2 regions of the Listeria sp. PSOL-1 genome follow, and region 2 is predicted to be linked to the other one. Evidence: riboswitches for the same ligand, from Rfam matches in the RefSeq annotation. Region 2 holds a riboswitch; the other holds the start of a gene.
The links. A riboswitch is a leader RNA that binds a small molecule or an ion and turns the genes downstream of it on or off. The one in region 2 is predicted to bind S-adenosylmethionine.
Positions count from the first base shown of each region.

Region 1: it holds a riboswitch for S-adenosylmethionine, as region 2 does, so the genes downstream of both, metE (5-methyltetrahydropteroyltriglutamate--homocysteine S-methyltransferase) here and G6Q10_RS00245 (VOC family protein) in region 2, are expected to answer to the same signal.

Region 1 covers NZ_LR760298.1:576,103-583,684, forward strand. Annotated here, with positions in the region: tRNA gene G6Q10_RS02875 (tRNA-Asp) at 1-39, shown strand, start outside; tRNA gene G6Q10_RS02880 (tRNA-Phe) at 47-119, shown strand; tRNA gene G6Q10_RS02885 (tRNA-Gly) at 204-274, shown strand; tRNA gene G6Q10_RS02890 (tRNA-Ile) at 289-362, shown strand; tRNA gene G6Q10_RS02895 (tRNA-Asn) at 370-442, shown strand; tRNA gene G6Q10_RS02900 (tRNA-Ser) at 457-547, shown strand; tRNA gene G6Q10_RS02905 (tRNA-Glu) at 551-622, shown strand; gene G6Q10_RS02910 (MFS transporter) at 690-1,856, shown strand; SAM riboswitch class I at 1,905-2,010, shown strand; gene metE (5-methyltetrahydropteroyltriglutamate--homocysteine S-methyltransferase) at 2,110-4,401, shown strand; gene G6Q10_RS02920 (aminotransferase class I/II-fold pyridoxal phosphate-dependent enzyme) at 4,417-5,538, shown strand; gene G6Q10_RS02925 (bifunctional homocysteine S-methyltransferase/methylenetetrahydrofolate reductase) at 5,557-7,416, shown strand; gene G6Q10_RS02930 (1,4-dihydroxy-2-naphthoate polyprenyltransferase) at 7,446-7,582, opposite strand, start outside.
Region 2 covers NZ_LR760298.1:50,763-58,344, reverse strand. Annotated here, with positions in the region: gene G6Q10_RS00260 (LysE family translocator) at 1-386, opposite strand, end outside; gene G6Q10_RS00255 (helix-turn-helix domain-containing protein) at 469-1,020, shown strand; gene rpiB (ribose 5-phosphate isomerase B) at 1,075-1,533, shown strand; SAM riboswitch class I at 1,777-1,881, shown strand; gene G6Q10_RS00245 (VOC family protein) at 1,951-2,631, shown strand; gene G6Q10_RS00240 (MurR/RpiR family transcriptional regulator) at 2,734-3,588, shown strand; gene G6Q10_RS00235 (DUF2188 domain-containing protein) at 3,653-4,069, opposite strand; gene G6Q10_RS00230 (pyruvate oxidase) at 4,093-5,820, opposite strand; gene murQ (N-acetylmuramic acid 6-phosphate etherase) at 6,047-6,931, shown strand; gene G6Q10_RS00220 (PTS transporter subunit EIIC) at 6,947-7,582, shown strand, end outside.

The sequences.
Region 1 (7,582 bases), 530 kb from region 2:
TCACGCAGGAGATCGCGGGTTCAAATCCCGTCGGAACCGTCTTTAAGGCTTGGTAGCTCAGTTGGTAGAGCACTTGATTGAAGCTCAAGGTGTCGGCAGTTCGATTCTGTCCCAAGCCACTTTTCTTTGCTCTATGAGACGACATGATGAAGCGATTAATGTGCCTGTTTGTAGGGCAGGATTGGTTCTCATTTTTATTTCATGCGGGTGTAGTTTAGTGGTAAAACTACAGCCTTCCAAGCTGTTGTCGTGGGTTCGATTCCCATCACCCGCTTTTTTGCATACTAAGGGCCTATAGCTCAGCTGGTTAGAGCGCACGCCTGATAAGCGTGAGGTCGATGGTTCGAGTCCATTTAGGCCCACTTTTATTCCACAGTAGCTCAGTTGGTAGAGCAATCGGCTGTTAACCGATCGGTCGCAGGTTCGAGTCCTGCCTGTGGAGTTTTTATAAGACTCGGAGAAGTACTCAAGTGGCTGAAGAGGCGCCCCTGCTAAGGGTGTAGGTCGTTTACGCGGCGCGAGGGTTCAAATCCCTCCTTCTCCGCCAGCCGGCCCGTTGGTCAAGCGGTTAAGACACCGCCCTTTCACGGCGGTAACACGGGTTCGAATCCCGTACGGGTCATTTTAATTAAAGAACAATGCCTACCTGGTAGGCATTGTTCTTTTTTAACAAAGAAGGGGGGAGAATTGTGGAAAATAGGAGTAAATTTTGGATATTAACAATTATTGTTTCTGTTTCCGGTTTATCTCAAGGACTTTTATTGCCTTTAATTTCGATTATATTTGAAGAACAAGGAATTAGTTCTAGTATCAATGGTTTTCATGCTACTGGGATTTATATTGGCGTTTTAGTGATTTCGCCTTTTATTGAAGCTCCTCTCCATAAATTTGGATATAAGCCAATTATTCTAGTGGGAAGCCTGTTAGTGGCGATTGCTTTATTTGCCTTTCCACTTTGGTTTAATTTAATCTTTTGGTTTGTTTTAAGACTTGTTATTGGAATTGGAGATCATATGTTGCACTTTTCTTCACAAACTTGGGTTGCTGCTATGACTGATCCAAGAAGTAGAGGGAAAAATATGGCTATCTATGGTTTGTTTTTTTCACTTGGATTTGCAGTAGGGCCTCAGCTTGTTAATTTATCTTATATCAATTTAGCTTTTCCTTTTTATTTTTCAGGTATATTAGTTATTATTTCTTGGAGTTTAATATGGCTTTTGCGTAATGAATTCATTGCACAAAATGAAAAAATTCGTAAAATCTCTTTTTTAGGTAGTTTAAAACGTTTCTTTGTAGTGGGAAAAATTGCTTGGATTGCTATGATCCCCCCATTTTTATATGGTGTTTTAGAGACGGCATTGAATGCTACTTTTCCAATTGTTGCGCTTAGAAGTGGTTTTACGACCTATATGATTACGATAATTATTTCTGCTTTTTCAGTAGGGACGATCTTATTTCAAGTACCAATTGGTGTTTTTAGTGACCAAGTTGGACGAGGAAAAATTTTGCCGATCTTGACTTTTTTAGGTGGAATTCTCTTTTTTTGCGCGATCTTTGTTAAAATGTTTGTGCTGTTCATTGTTCTCTTTTTTGTTCTTGGTATTTTACTTGGCTCGCTTTATTCATTAGGCCTTTCTTATATGACTGATCTGACACCACTTGAACTTTTACCTGCTGGGAACATTTTAGTTGGGATGTGCTTTAGCTTAGGGAGTATTCTTGGACCTTCTTTAACTGGTAGTGTGATTGCTTGGTTTTTTGATCAAGTGTTTTATGGCGTTGTTAGTTTGCTGCTCCTTCTCGGTAGCTTCTTACTTTTTGCTTGGCGAAATCGTGTGAAAAAAGTAAATGGTTGACAGCTGTTGTCGGAGATGATATCATAATTTCAATACAAAATATGAAAACTCTTATTATGAGTGGTAGAGGGACTGGCCCGATGAAACCCAGCAACCTTTCAGTTAATGAAAAGGTGCTAAATCCTGCAGAGCATTGCGCTTTGAGAGATAAGAGAGAAGCGATTTTCCGTGTTTTAATAGCGTATATCGAGCCTCTCTATATCTTAGGGAGGCTTTTTTGTGGCTAATAAAAGTAAAAGAAGGGGTTGGAAACATGGTAAAAGCAATTAGTTCGAATCTTGGGTACCCACGTTTAGGTGAAAAAAGGGAGTGGAAAAAAGCGTTAGAATCTTACTGGAATCAAAGAATTTCTACAGAAGAGCTTGAAGCTGAGTTGAAGAAAATTCGCTTATCAAATTTAAAAAAACAACGAGCAGCGAATATTGATTTGATCCCAGTTAATGACTTTTCGTTATATGACCACGTGCTTGATATGAGCGTTTCACTTGGTGTGATTCCTAAGCGTTTTGGAAACTTTGAGGAAAAAATTCCATTAAATACGTACTTTGAGATCGCTCGTGGACGGGAAAATGCTGTTGCTTCAGAAATGACAAAATGGTTTAATACAAATTATCATTATATTGTTCCTGAACTTGATGATGTTTCTCCTAAATTATTAGAAAATAAAGCTTTAACTTATTACTTAGAAGCAAAAGAAGAATTAGGTATTGAAACAAAGCCTGTTATTTTAGGTCCTATTACTTATTTAAAATTAGGGAAAGGTTATGAAGAGGCTGAATTTGAGACGTTATTAGCAAAATTTTTGCCAGTGTATGCTAAATTAATAGCTGAGCTTGATGCAGCTGGTGTTAAATGGCTACAAATTGACGAACCTTATTTAGCAACGACTTTTCCAAAAGAAGAGCTTACTTATATTGTGGAAAGTTTTCATAAACTTAGAGAAGCTGCACCTCATACTAAATTGATTTTACAATCTTATTTTGAAAGTTTAGATGATTATGAAGTTATTGTTCAGCTTCCGGTTGATGCAATTGGTCTTGATTTTATTCATGACCACGGTGAAACTCTACAGCAGCTTGAAAAATTTGGCTTTCCTGAGAATAAGTGGTTGGCAGCTGGGATAATTGATGGGCGTAATGTTTGGCGGACAAATTTAGAAGAAAAAATAGGATTAATAAAAAAAATTACGACAATCGTACCGCATGATCGGCTCATTTTACAGCCTTCGAGTTCGTTATTGCATGTTCCTGTAACCAAACAAAGCGAAACTGAATTGCCTGAGGTTCTCATTCGTGGTTTGAGTTTCGCTGATGAGAAGTTGGCAGAAGTTGTTACATTGACTAAAGCGATCAATGAGGAAGTTGTTGCTAGAGAATTTTCAGCTGCGAAAGAAGGTTTAAATAACTTAAATCAATCTAATTATCGGAATAATATTCAAGTTCAAAAAGAAGTGGCTAATCTAAAATATTTAAATGTTGAGCGAGAGTCTCCATTTCAAGAAAGAATCAAATTACAGCACGATTCGCTTAAATTACCGCTTTTACCAACAACAACAATCGGGAGTTTTCCACAATCACAAGAAGTGCGTGCAAAAAGAGCCGCTTGGTTAAAAGGTAACATCGATCAAGCCACGTATGAAGATTATATTAATGAGGAAATTGCTCGCTGGATAAAAATTCAAGAGGATCTCGATATTGATGTACTTGTTCATGGTGAATTTGAACGAACGGATATGGTTGAGTATTTCGGACAGCGATTAACTGGTTTTCAGGCTACGAAATTTGGTTGGGTACAGTCATACGGGTCGCGCGCTGTGAGACCACCGCTAATTTATGGGGATGTCGCATGGAGTACACCGATTACAGTAAAAGAAACAGCTTATGCCAACTGGCTAACGGAAAAGCCTGTGAAAGGGATGCTTACAGCTCCGATCACAATTATTAATTGGAGTTTTGTTCGGGATGACATTGCTGAAAGTGTTGTGGCTAATCAAATTGCTTTAGCGCTTCGTAAAGAGGTGAAAGCACTTGAAGATAATGGTATACATGTGATTCAAGTTGATGAGCCAGCGTTGCGGGAAGGATTGCCGCTTAAACAAAAAAGGTGGCAAAAATATTTAAATGATGCTGTTTATTCATTTAAACTTGCGACAACGGTTGTTAAAAATGATACGCAGATTCATACGCATATGTGTTATTCCGAATTTGACGATATTATTGAAGCGATTAGTGCTCTTGATGCAGATGTTATTTCAATTGAAACTTCACGTAGTCATGGTGAAATCATTTCAACATTTGAAAAAGTGATCTATGATAAAGAAATTGGGCTTGGTGTCTATGATATTCACAGTCCGCGTGTCCCCGAAACAGCCGAAATAAAAGAAAACATCAAGCGAGCACTTCGCGTAATTGATGTCAAGCAATTTTGGATAAATCCAGACTGTGGATTAAAAACGCGACGCGAAGAAGAAACGATTAAAGCACTTCAGCACATGGTGCAGGCAACGAAAGAGATTCGCAAAAGCTATCAGCCAGTTGAAAACTAAGGAGGGAGTAGCACAATGGAAAATTTAAAAAAGCAAACCATTTTGGCGCAAATTGGGAATAAAAAATGTTCACAAACAGGAGCTGTTAATATGCCTCTTTATTTTTCAACGGCTTATAGACATCATGATATTGGTGTTTCAACTGGATACGATTATATTCGTACGGGAAACCCAACACGTGATGTTTTAGAAGAAGCGCTTGCTTTACTTGAAGGTGGACGATATGCTTTTGCAACGAGTTCAGGGATGAGCGCTATTCAGCTCGTTTTTGAACGGTTTCAAACGGGAGATCACATCATCAGTGTGCAGGACTTATATGGAGGATCTTTTCGTTATTTTAGGCAACTTGAAGAGCGCACGAAGATTCAATTCAGTTATTGGCAGGGAAATCATGTCGCTGATCTTAAATATTTACTTAAGCCAAATACGAAAGCTATTTTTCTAGAGACGCCAACGAACCCTTTAATGATGGAAATTCAAATTAATGAAGTTGTTGAATTTGCTAAAAAACATCATTTGCTTGTTATTGTGGATAATACTTTTTATACACCAATTTTGCAGCAACCGCTAGATATGGGTGCGGATATTGTGGTTCATAGTGCAACAAAATATCTTGGGGGGCATAATGATCTTTTAGCTGGTGTGGTTGTTGTGAAAGATAGTGAGTTAGGTGATTTTTTCCAAGAAGCTTTAAATCGTATTGGTTGTGTTTTAGCCCCCTTTGATTCGTGGCTGCTTATTCGTGGCTTAAAAACACTTTCCTTAAGAATGAAACAACATCAAGAAAACGCGATAGCAATAGCTGATTTTTTATTTGGGCATCCTCTTGTTGAAGAAGTTCGCTATCCAGGTCGCGGTGGTATGATTAGTTTTTTTGTGAAAGATGAGGAAATAATTTCTCCGTTATTAAAATCATTGAAATTATTTACATTTGCTGAAAGTCTAGGCGGTGTCGAAAGTCTTATTACTTATCCAACGACGCAAACACATGCTGATATTCCACCTGATTTGCGGAGATCTTATGGTTTAACTGATAATTTATTGCGGATTTCAGTAGGCGTTGAAGATAAAAGTGACTTATTATTCGATTTGGAACAAGCGTTTGAGGCTGTTGGTCAAAATGCTAAAATTCATTAAGAGGAAGGAGGGATGTAAATGAATTTACGAAAAGATTTACAAAAGAAAGTACTAATTGCAGATGGCGCAATCGGGACGTTACTTTATTCTTATGGGATGGATCGATCTTTTGAAGAATTGAATATGACCCATCCTGCATCAATAACAGCTATCCATAAAGCCTATATTGACGCAGGTGCGGATGTGATCCAGACAAATACTTATGGTGCTAATTATTTAAAATTAGCCCGGTATGGTTTGCAAGATGAAATAAAAAAAATTAATCAAGCAGCAGTCCGGATTGCAAAAGAAGCAGCAGAAGGAACGGGGACTTATATTTTTGGGACAATGGGAGGGATAAATGGAGCAACGGATCATCATTTAGAAGCTGCACCCCTTGAAGAAATTAAGCGAAGTTTTCGTGAGCAATTATACTGTTTTTTACTAGAAGGTGTTGATGCTCTTTTGCTTGAAACTTATTATGACTTAACAGAATTAAAAGCTGTTTTGAAAATTTTACGTGAAACGACGGACCTTCCAGTTGTGGCCAATGTTTCAATCCATGAGCCGGACTTTTTACAAAATGGTCAGTTACTTGCTGATGCTTTAGCTGAACTTGCTCAAGCTGGTGCGGATGTTGTTGGTGTTAATTGTCGCTTGGGTCCTTATCATATGGCGAAAGCACTTGAAACCGTTCCTTTATTTGAGCAAACATTTTTGGCTGCTTATCCTAATGCTAGTCTACCAGAAGTTCAAGATGGAAAAATTATTTATCAAGCCGATCAAGCCTATTTTGAGCAATATGGTGAGATTTTTCGTAAGCAAGGAGCACGGATTATCGGTGGCTGTTGTGGAACGACGCCTGATCATATTCGTGCTTTACGAAAAGGCCTAACCACCTTTGAACCAGTGAAGGAAAAAAATGTACGCCAGGTTGTCTTAGAGCAACCAAAAGACTCAATGGAGAAAGAGGAGCGCTTGTTAGCAAAAGTAAAAAGGGATTATACAATCCTTGTTGAGCTTGATCCACCACGTACCTTTGCCACAGATCAATTTTTTGCTGGGGCCAAAAAGCTTCATCAAAAAGGGGTCGATGCGTTAACGATTTCTGATAATTCGCTTGCAACTCCAAGGATAAGTAATATGGCATTAGCAGGCATTTTGAAGCAGCAATATGGGATCACTCCGCTGATTCATTTAACGACGAGGGATCATAATTTAGTCGGGCTTCATTCACATATAATGGGTTTTCATAAGCTTGGATTACGAGATGTGCTAGCGATAACGGGAGATCCTACAAATATTGGCGATTTTCCTGGGGCAACTTCTGTTTTTGACGTGAGGTCGGTGGAGCTTATTAAGTTAATTAAGCGGTTTAATGAGGGGATTTCTTATACAGGGGGAAATCTTAAGGAAAAGACACATTTTCACGTGGCAGCAGCCTTTAATCCAAATGTTCCCAATTTAGAAAAAGCAGTCCGGCAAATTAAACGAAAAGTTGCTTACGGGGCGGACTATATTATTACACAGCCCTTTTATCATCCTGAAAAAGTAAAGGAATTAAAAGAAGCACTCCAAAAAGAAGCGATTGATGTGCCGTGCTTCCTTGGTGTTATGCCACTTTTGTCAAGTCGAAATGCTGAGTTTCTTCATAATGAAGTACCGGGTATTCGTTTAACGGATGAAGTTCGTGAAAGAATGAATCAAGCAGAAATGGCTGGTTTTGGAATTGAAGAAGGAATGAAGTTAGCTAAAGAGATGATTGATGCCATTTGTGCAGAATTTAAAGGGGTGTATATTATTACGCCATTTTTACGTTATGACTTATCTATTGAATTAACGGAATATGTTCAAAGTAAAAAAGAGGATTCCTTGAAGGTAAACTCATCGCTTTCCTGATGTAGAACGAAAAGCGATGAAGAAGTTTATTATAGGAATAAGCTTTTGCTGAGCAAGCTTAGTAGATAGGCAATAGCTAGTGTTAGACCAAAGATTGTGATAGCTCTTGAAGTGGATTTCATTGCTGGAATCATCGTGATAGGTTCCGTTTTACCAAAGAAGCGGC
Region 2 (7,582 bases):
ATATAAGTTGCCATAGCTGTCAAAACATATAAAATCGTTTTTGGATTTAGAAATTGCAATAGATAACCTTGTAAAAAAGTAGGACATTGATGACCTGCTCGCTTCTTTTTATGTGCAGTAAAAACCATCTGGTAAGCTAAATATAGTAAATAAACAAACCCGATAATTTTTAAAATAATGTAAAAGTTGGCTGATACATTTAACAATAATGAATTAAATAGGATGCTTAAAATCGACAATGTTAAAAAGCCAGCACCGATCCCAAATAAAAAATGCAATGTCTTTTTCATTCCTAAATTTGTTGCATATTTCATCGCCAAAATATTGTTCGGACCTGGCGTAAAACTCATAAAAACAGCATAAAATACGGTTGCAACAAATAACATAAAAATCACCATCCTATACAAAGGATTATATTTCCTTTTAAAAGGAAAGTCAAGTTCGATTAAAAATAAGGAGACTATTTGCATGAATGACATCCATATAACGGTTGCTCGTAATCTCAAAGCGCTGCGAAAAAAACGCGATATCACTTTAAAAGAGCTTTCCGAACTAACAACCGTCAGCACAACAGCACTGAATGAAATTGAAAAGGGAAAAGTTGTCCCATCAATTAATACACTTTGGAAAATCGCCAATGGCTTGAACATTTCTTTTAGCGTCCTTGTAGATGACGCCTCACCGCAAGTAAAGATTATTCAAAAGGAGAATGTAGACTTTGTTTCTGCACATGATCAAAAATATCGTGTTTATCCTTATTTTCCGTTTGACCGGAAAGTGAATTTTGAATGGTTTACAGTGGAAATGGATCCAAGTGCTAAGTTAGAATCAGAAGCACATTTAGCAGGAAGTGAAGAATATTTGACACTTTACGAAGGTTCTCTAGAGCTAGATATCGCAGGGAAAATTTATCGCTTGGAAAAAGGCGACGCTATTAAATTTGAAGCAGATTGCAAGCATACCTATGTAAACCGAAGCAATGAAATGACAGTGATTAGCATGATTATTTATTATCCTTAATCATTTCACACTAAAAAAATGCTAACAGTGCTTATAAAAAGAGGAGGAATAAGAATGAATCACTTGAAAATAGCTATTGCGTCAGATCATGGCGGTATTGCATTGCGCAAGACAATTGTGAAGTATTTACAAGAGACCAAAATAGATTATATCGAGCTTGGGCCCGAAACCTCTGAGTCTACTGACTATCCCCCACTTGCTTTTACAGTCGCCAACAAAGTCACCACAAATGAAGTCACACATGGTATTTTAATCTGTGGTACGGGTATTGGCATGAGTATCGCTGCCAATAAGGTGCCTGGAATCCGTTGTGCCCTTGTAAGTGACACCTTTAGTGCACACGCTACACGCGAACATAACGATAGTAATATTCTCGCTTTAGGTGCACGCGTTATTGGCCCAGGACTTGCCCTTGAGATTGTTGAAACATGGCTACATACTGAGTTTCAAGGCGGTCGCCATAAAAAGCGTATTGAACAAATTACAGCTTATGAAAAAGAGTCTGAGACATAATACGATTCAGCTCATACGAACTAAAAAATAGCGCTTAGTGTTACATTTCGAACATAATAAATCAAGTGAAATCGCTTATGTTTAAGCGATTTTTCAGGAATCAGAAGCCTGGCAATCCTCTTAAATATGAGCGCTTGTCGCCGATTTATTTTGTTTTTGTCAAAGGCTTTTTTCCCTCATAACTTTTGACCAATAACTGAATTTATGGTAAATTTTCATTACTAGAATTTAAAAAACAGCGTATTCTTATCATGAGAGATGGAGGGAATTGGCCCAAAGATATCTCAGCAACAGACCATTTGGCACTGTGCTAATTCCAACAGACCCCGTCCGTCTGATAGATAAGAAGAGACTTGTGATGCTCTTCTTTCATATAAAGAAGAGTTTTTTTATAAAAAAAGAAAGGAGGGATTAAAGGTGTCATTACATTTTAGCCATTCCATTCATTATGTTCATAATTTAGACGATGTTGCTCGCCAATTTTCACATTATGGCCTAGCACTGCAAAATAAATCACAAGATGCGCTTACATCAGCAAGTGCTTTTTTATCTCCATATGTCGAATTTTTTTCACTAAATAAACAAGAAAATAACGACCGCAATTTCTTAAAACAAGAAGCTAATCTTTATCTTCCAGTCCAGCAAATATTTGGCCGTATTGCACTATCTACCAGTCATTTGGAAGAACTGAAACATCGGTTCAAAAAAGCTGGGCATAAAATAAGTGCGCCGATCTCAGGGAAACATTCAAACGGAACAAAATGGCAAGGCTTTACCATTTTAACTGACTATAATCACTTGCTTTACCCACTTTTTATCGATCAAAAAAGCAGCGTAACTAAACAAGAGGCCCCTACTTTAAAAAACATTTACTTTCGCGTTGAAAACCCTCAATCTGTTTGCGAACACTGGCAAGAAATCCTTCATTTAAAGCCACTTTATATCAAAGGTAAACAAGCTTTACAAATTGATAACTTTCATTTAATTTTTGAAAAAGGTAAGATCAATCGTCTCCATTCACTAGAATTTGAAGCCACTGATTGGCCAGTTAGTCAAACTGAATTTCGAATTGGTCAAGGCTTCTATCGTTTTAATTGATTGTATGTATAGCGAAAAACACATTTTTAAGCAATATGAAATATTATTTCAAAAGCAAAAAATCTGCTATAATGAAAGAAAAAAGGAATGGAGTTTTATGCCATGCAAGCTGGAAGCGTTACAAGCCGAATTCAAGGAATGATTGCTTCTCTTCCTAAATCCGAACAAAAAATTGGACAAGTTATTTTAAAAGATCCCGAATGGGTTGTTTGTTCTTCCATCCATAGCTTAGCTGAAAAAGCTGATGCGAGTGGCGCAGCGGTTATTCGTTTTTGCAAATCGCTCAATTTCGCTGGCTTCCCCGAATTAAAACGCCAACTATCCATTGAGCTTTCAAAACCTCAAAAGCTAGGTTACTATGATGTCAAGCCAGATGACTCATTTACTTCTATCAAGGAAAAACTCGTTTCGAATATGGTACAAGCTGCTAGCGATACCATTTGCTTATTAGAAGAAAAAAACTTGCTTAAAGCGTGCTCTATTTTAGAAGAAGCAGATACGATCTATGTTTACGGAGTAGGTGCTTCATGGTTAATTGCAGAAGACTTCGCACAAAAGTGGCTTCGCTCTGGAAAACACGTGCTCGCTTCTCAAGATCCACATGTTTTAACCATGGCCTTTTCGAGTAATAATAAGCCAAGTGCTTTTCTAGGTATTTCTTATAGTGGTGAAACGTCTTCCGTCTTAGAACTAACTCAACTTGCAAAAGAAAATAGCTTAACAACCATAAGTTTAACTCACTTCGGTACAAATCGTTTGAAAAATATTGCTGATTTATCTCTTGAAACCTCGCGTGCTCCTGAATCCGAGCTTAGAAGTACAGCCACCAGCTCAAGACATGCACAATTTTTAACAGTAGATGTGCTCTACTATTACTACGCAACACTCCATTACAATGAAATGATTCACCATATCCAAAAATCACGTAATGCAACAGACCGTCTTCGTGAAAAATAAAGTCCTACTAAAATCAATGAGTAGATACTTTAACAAAAGTACCTACCCATTGATTTTAATATTTTTACTCGTCTTTCTTATGTGAGATAACTTTTGTTCCCTTATTTTCTGCAATTTCTTGCGCTCGTTTCTCGGCATCTTCTTTATTTGAAAAAGTCGCACTTGCTTGTTTAGCATTCTCCGATTTTACTTCCCATTTCCCATCACGAAAGCGCACATGAACGGGTTCATCTAATGTGTCAGCTCCTGTTCGGCCTGGCTTTTTTTCGTGGTTTTGGACATGCTTATTTTTTAATTCCTGTTTGTCGGATTTGTTTGCTTTTTGATACCATTCTTCGGCTTGTTTTGTAGCAATCGGTATGGCTCTTTCTTCTGGATAACCATCCTTTAACAGTGCATTCCCAATGTCAATTGCTTTCTTTCGTTCTAATTCTGCTAAGTTTTTCCATGATGGAGGGTAATCACTTGTTGTCCATGGCATTCTATCATCCCACCTTCATTCATTTATAAAAAGCGTCTTAAAATGGTTTTAAATGGCGGCATCTTCGCTAGTTTATGCTCTTTTCGCAATGTTTTTCCTTCAAAAGTAAGATACCCTTTTGCTTCCTCCCAAATAATTTTACCTGGGAGTGGTGCAGCATCTGCATCCACATGAACATCAATAATCACAGGAACTTTTTCATCTTTAGCTTGCCTTAGCGCATGTTGTAGCTCTGCTCGCGTGGTAGCTTGATATCCTTTACCACCACAAGCCTCAGCAAATAAAGCATAATTAATATCAGGTAAATCGATCCCATAATTTAATTCTCCTGCTGATTGCTGTTCATATTTAATAAAGGAAAGCTCTTGATTATTTAAAATGATAACAATCATTGGTAACTGGTAATGTACTGCTGTTACAAAATCTTGCATAACCATAGAAAAGCCGCCATCCCCAGTAATCGCCAACACCTGACGTTCAGGTTGAGCTATTTTAGCAGCAATCGCTCCTGGAAGTGCACAACCCATCGTTGCAAGCCATGAAGAGATAAGAAAATCATTTTGCGGCCCTAATTGGAGATAGCGTGTACTCCAAACAGTAGACGTTCCAACATCAATTGAATAAATAGCGTTTTCTTCAGCAATTGTACGAATATCAGCCATCACGGCTTCTGGCGCAATGGGTGTTCCATCTTTTGCTTCGTCTTCCTCAAGCCACGTCCTCCAATTTTTCATATTGTCTTGACATGCTTTTAAAAAGCCACGTTCTTTTATTTCGATCCCTGCATGATTCCATTCTTGCAGCACCTCTTTGACATCACCAACGATTTCAATATCTGCCGGATAACGCCGGCTCATTTTTCTTGGATCAATATCAACTTGAATACAGGTGATTTGTTTTTTAGGAAAATAATCGATATAAGGATAGTCATTTCCTAACATAATTAATAAATCCGCCTCTTGCATAGCTTCATATGCTGGTTTTGTTCCGATCTTCCCAATATTACCTAAAAGGTTAGGATGTGAATCATGAAGAATTCCTTTAGCTGGTAATGTAGTAATGACTGGAACCTTAAATTGTTCTATAAAATCTTTCAATGCTCCTTTAGCCTGTTTTGTTCCAATACCAGCAAGAATAACCGGTTTTTTAGCATCTTTTAGCAGTTGAAGTGATTCACTAATTTTGGCTTCATCGAGTTGTGGATAGACAGGATTAAAACTTCTTTCCTGTAAAGCCGGTGCATCAATTTTCTTCAATAAAATATCATTAGGAATGGTAAGAACCGCTACACCTTTTTTCTGATAAGCTGTTTCAATGGCTTGATCAACAATTTCAGCAATATTATCAGCTGATTCAATTAATTTATTATAGACAGCCACATCTTCAAATACTGTTGGTAGGTCCACTTCTTGAAAAAATTTGGTATTGGCCTTATCCGTAACAACTTGGCCTGCTAGTACAAGCATCGGTACGCTATCCATTTTCGCATCGTACATCCCGTTTAATAAATGGATCGCCCCTGGTCCAGCAATGGATAATGCAACAGCTATTTTTCCCGTTAATTTTGCATAAGCTGCTGCTGAAAGTGCAGCCACTTCTTCATGGCGGACATGAATAAATTTGATAGCTTCTTGTTCTTCGCGAAGTGCCTCAACCACAGTGTCAATCGAATCTCCTGGTATACCATAAACATGATCAATTTGCCAATTCTTTAAAACATCAACTAATACTTTAGTACCTTTTTTCTTCATTATGTATTTCTCCTTTTCCCTGGAAGTTCCAATATTAATTTCATTCCCATTATCCCAAGCTTTAAAACCAATGAAATACAAATTTCAAATAAATACAAGCATCAAATCGCACCGTTATTTTTGTCTTTTATCGCTGTTTTTCCGAAAATTTTATTTCTTTTTTTTAGAAAAAAATTGAAATTATATTTTAAAAGCATTATAATCCAGGTAAAGGAGTGATCAATTTATGTTAGAAAATTTATCTACTGAAAAGCAAAATATGAAAACCCTTAACTTAGATCAACTTAAGACAAATGAAATTTTACAAATTATGAATGAGGAAGATCAAAAGGTAGCAGAGGCTATTAAACCCGTTTTACCTGAAATTGGTGAAATTGTAAGCGGTGTAATTAATAGCTTTAAACAAGGTGGTCGCCTGATTTATCTTGGTGCTGGGACAAGTGGTCGCTTAGGCGTTCTTGATGCTGTTGAATGTGTTCCAACATTTGGCGTTCCAAAAGAACTTGTTGTCGGACTTATTGCTGGTGGCGAAAAAGCATTTGTAGAGGCCGTTGAGGGTGCTGAAGATTCAATACAACTAGGACAAGACGATCTCAAGCAAATCAATCTGTCAAAAAAAGATTTTGTCATTGGAATTGCTGCTAGTGGGCGTACACCTTATGTCATCGGCGCTCTTGATTATGCTAGCTCTATCGGTGCTAAAACGGCAGCCATATCTTGTAATCAAGATGCAGCAATTTCCAAACATGCTGATACTGCTGTTGAAGTTATTCCTGGTCCAGAAGTTTTGACCGGTTCAACGCGTTTAAAAGCAGGTACCGCACAGAAGCTGATTTTAAATATGATTTCAACTGCTTCTATGGTTGGAATTGGAAAAGTATATCGCAATTTAATGGTGGATGTTAAACCCACTAATGAAAAGTTGGAAGAACGAGCTAAAAGGATTATTATGGAAGCAACAGAAGCTAGTAATGAAGAAGCAGAAAAAGCTTACATTGAAGCCGATAAACACGTCAAAGTAGCTATCGTGATGATCTTAACTGGAGTCGCTAAAGAAGAAGCCCTCCAAAAATTACAAGCCGCTAACGGTTTTGTTAGGCAAACATTTTAAAAGGGGTGGTTTAATATGTCAAAAGAAACAGAGATTGGTAAAGGTATTTTTGAAAATGTTGGAGGTATTGAAAATATTTCTCGTATCGCTCATTGTATGACTCGCGTTCGTCTCGGGATTCGCGATAACTCCAAAGTAAATAGTGAAGGCTTAAAAAAAGTCCCTGGTGTCCTTGGTGTCGTTGAAGATGAAACTTTGCAAATTATTGTCGGTCCTGGAATCGTAAATAAAGTAGCCGATTTTATGGCTAGAACAGCTGGTGTGAAAATTGGTGAAACAATTTCTGAAAACCTTGATCAAGATTTAGGCAAAAGCGGCAAAGAACTTGTTGAGGAAAAAGCAGCAGCAACAAAAGCTAGTCTAAAAGCAAAACAAAATAATTCTTCTTCCTTTAAACGTTTACTTCGCTCGATTTCTAATATTTTTATACCATTAATTCCTGGATTTGTTGGTGCCGGATTAATTGCTGGTATTGCAGCGCTTTTGGCTAACAATATTACGGCTGGAAACCTAAACCCAGCCATTTGGAATCAATACGTTGATATTTTAATAGTTATCAATAAAGGAATTTTCGCTTTTCTCTCCATTTACGTTGGGATTAATACAGCCAATGAATTCGGTGGGACACCTGTTCTTGGTGGTGGCGTAGCT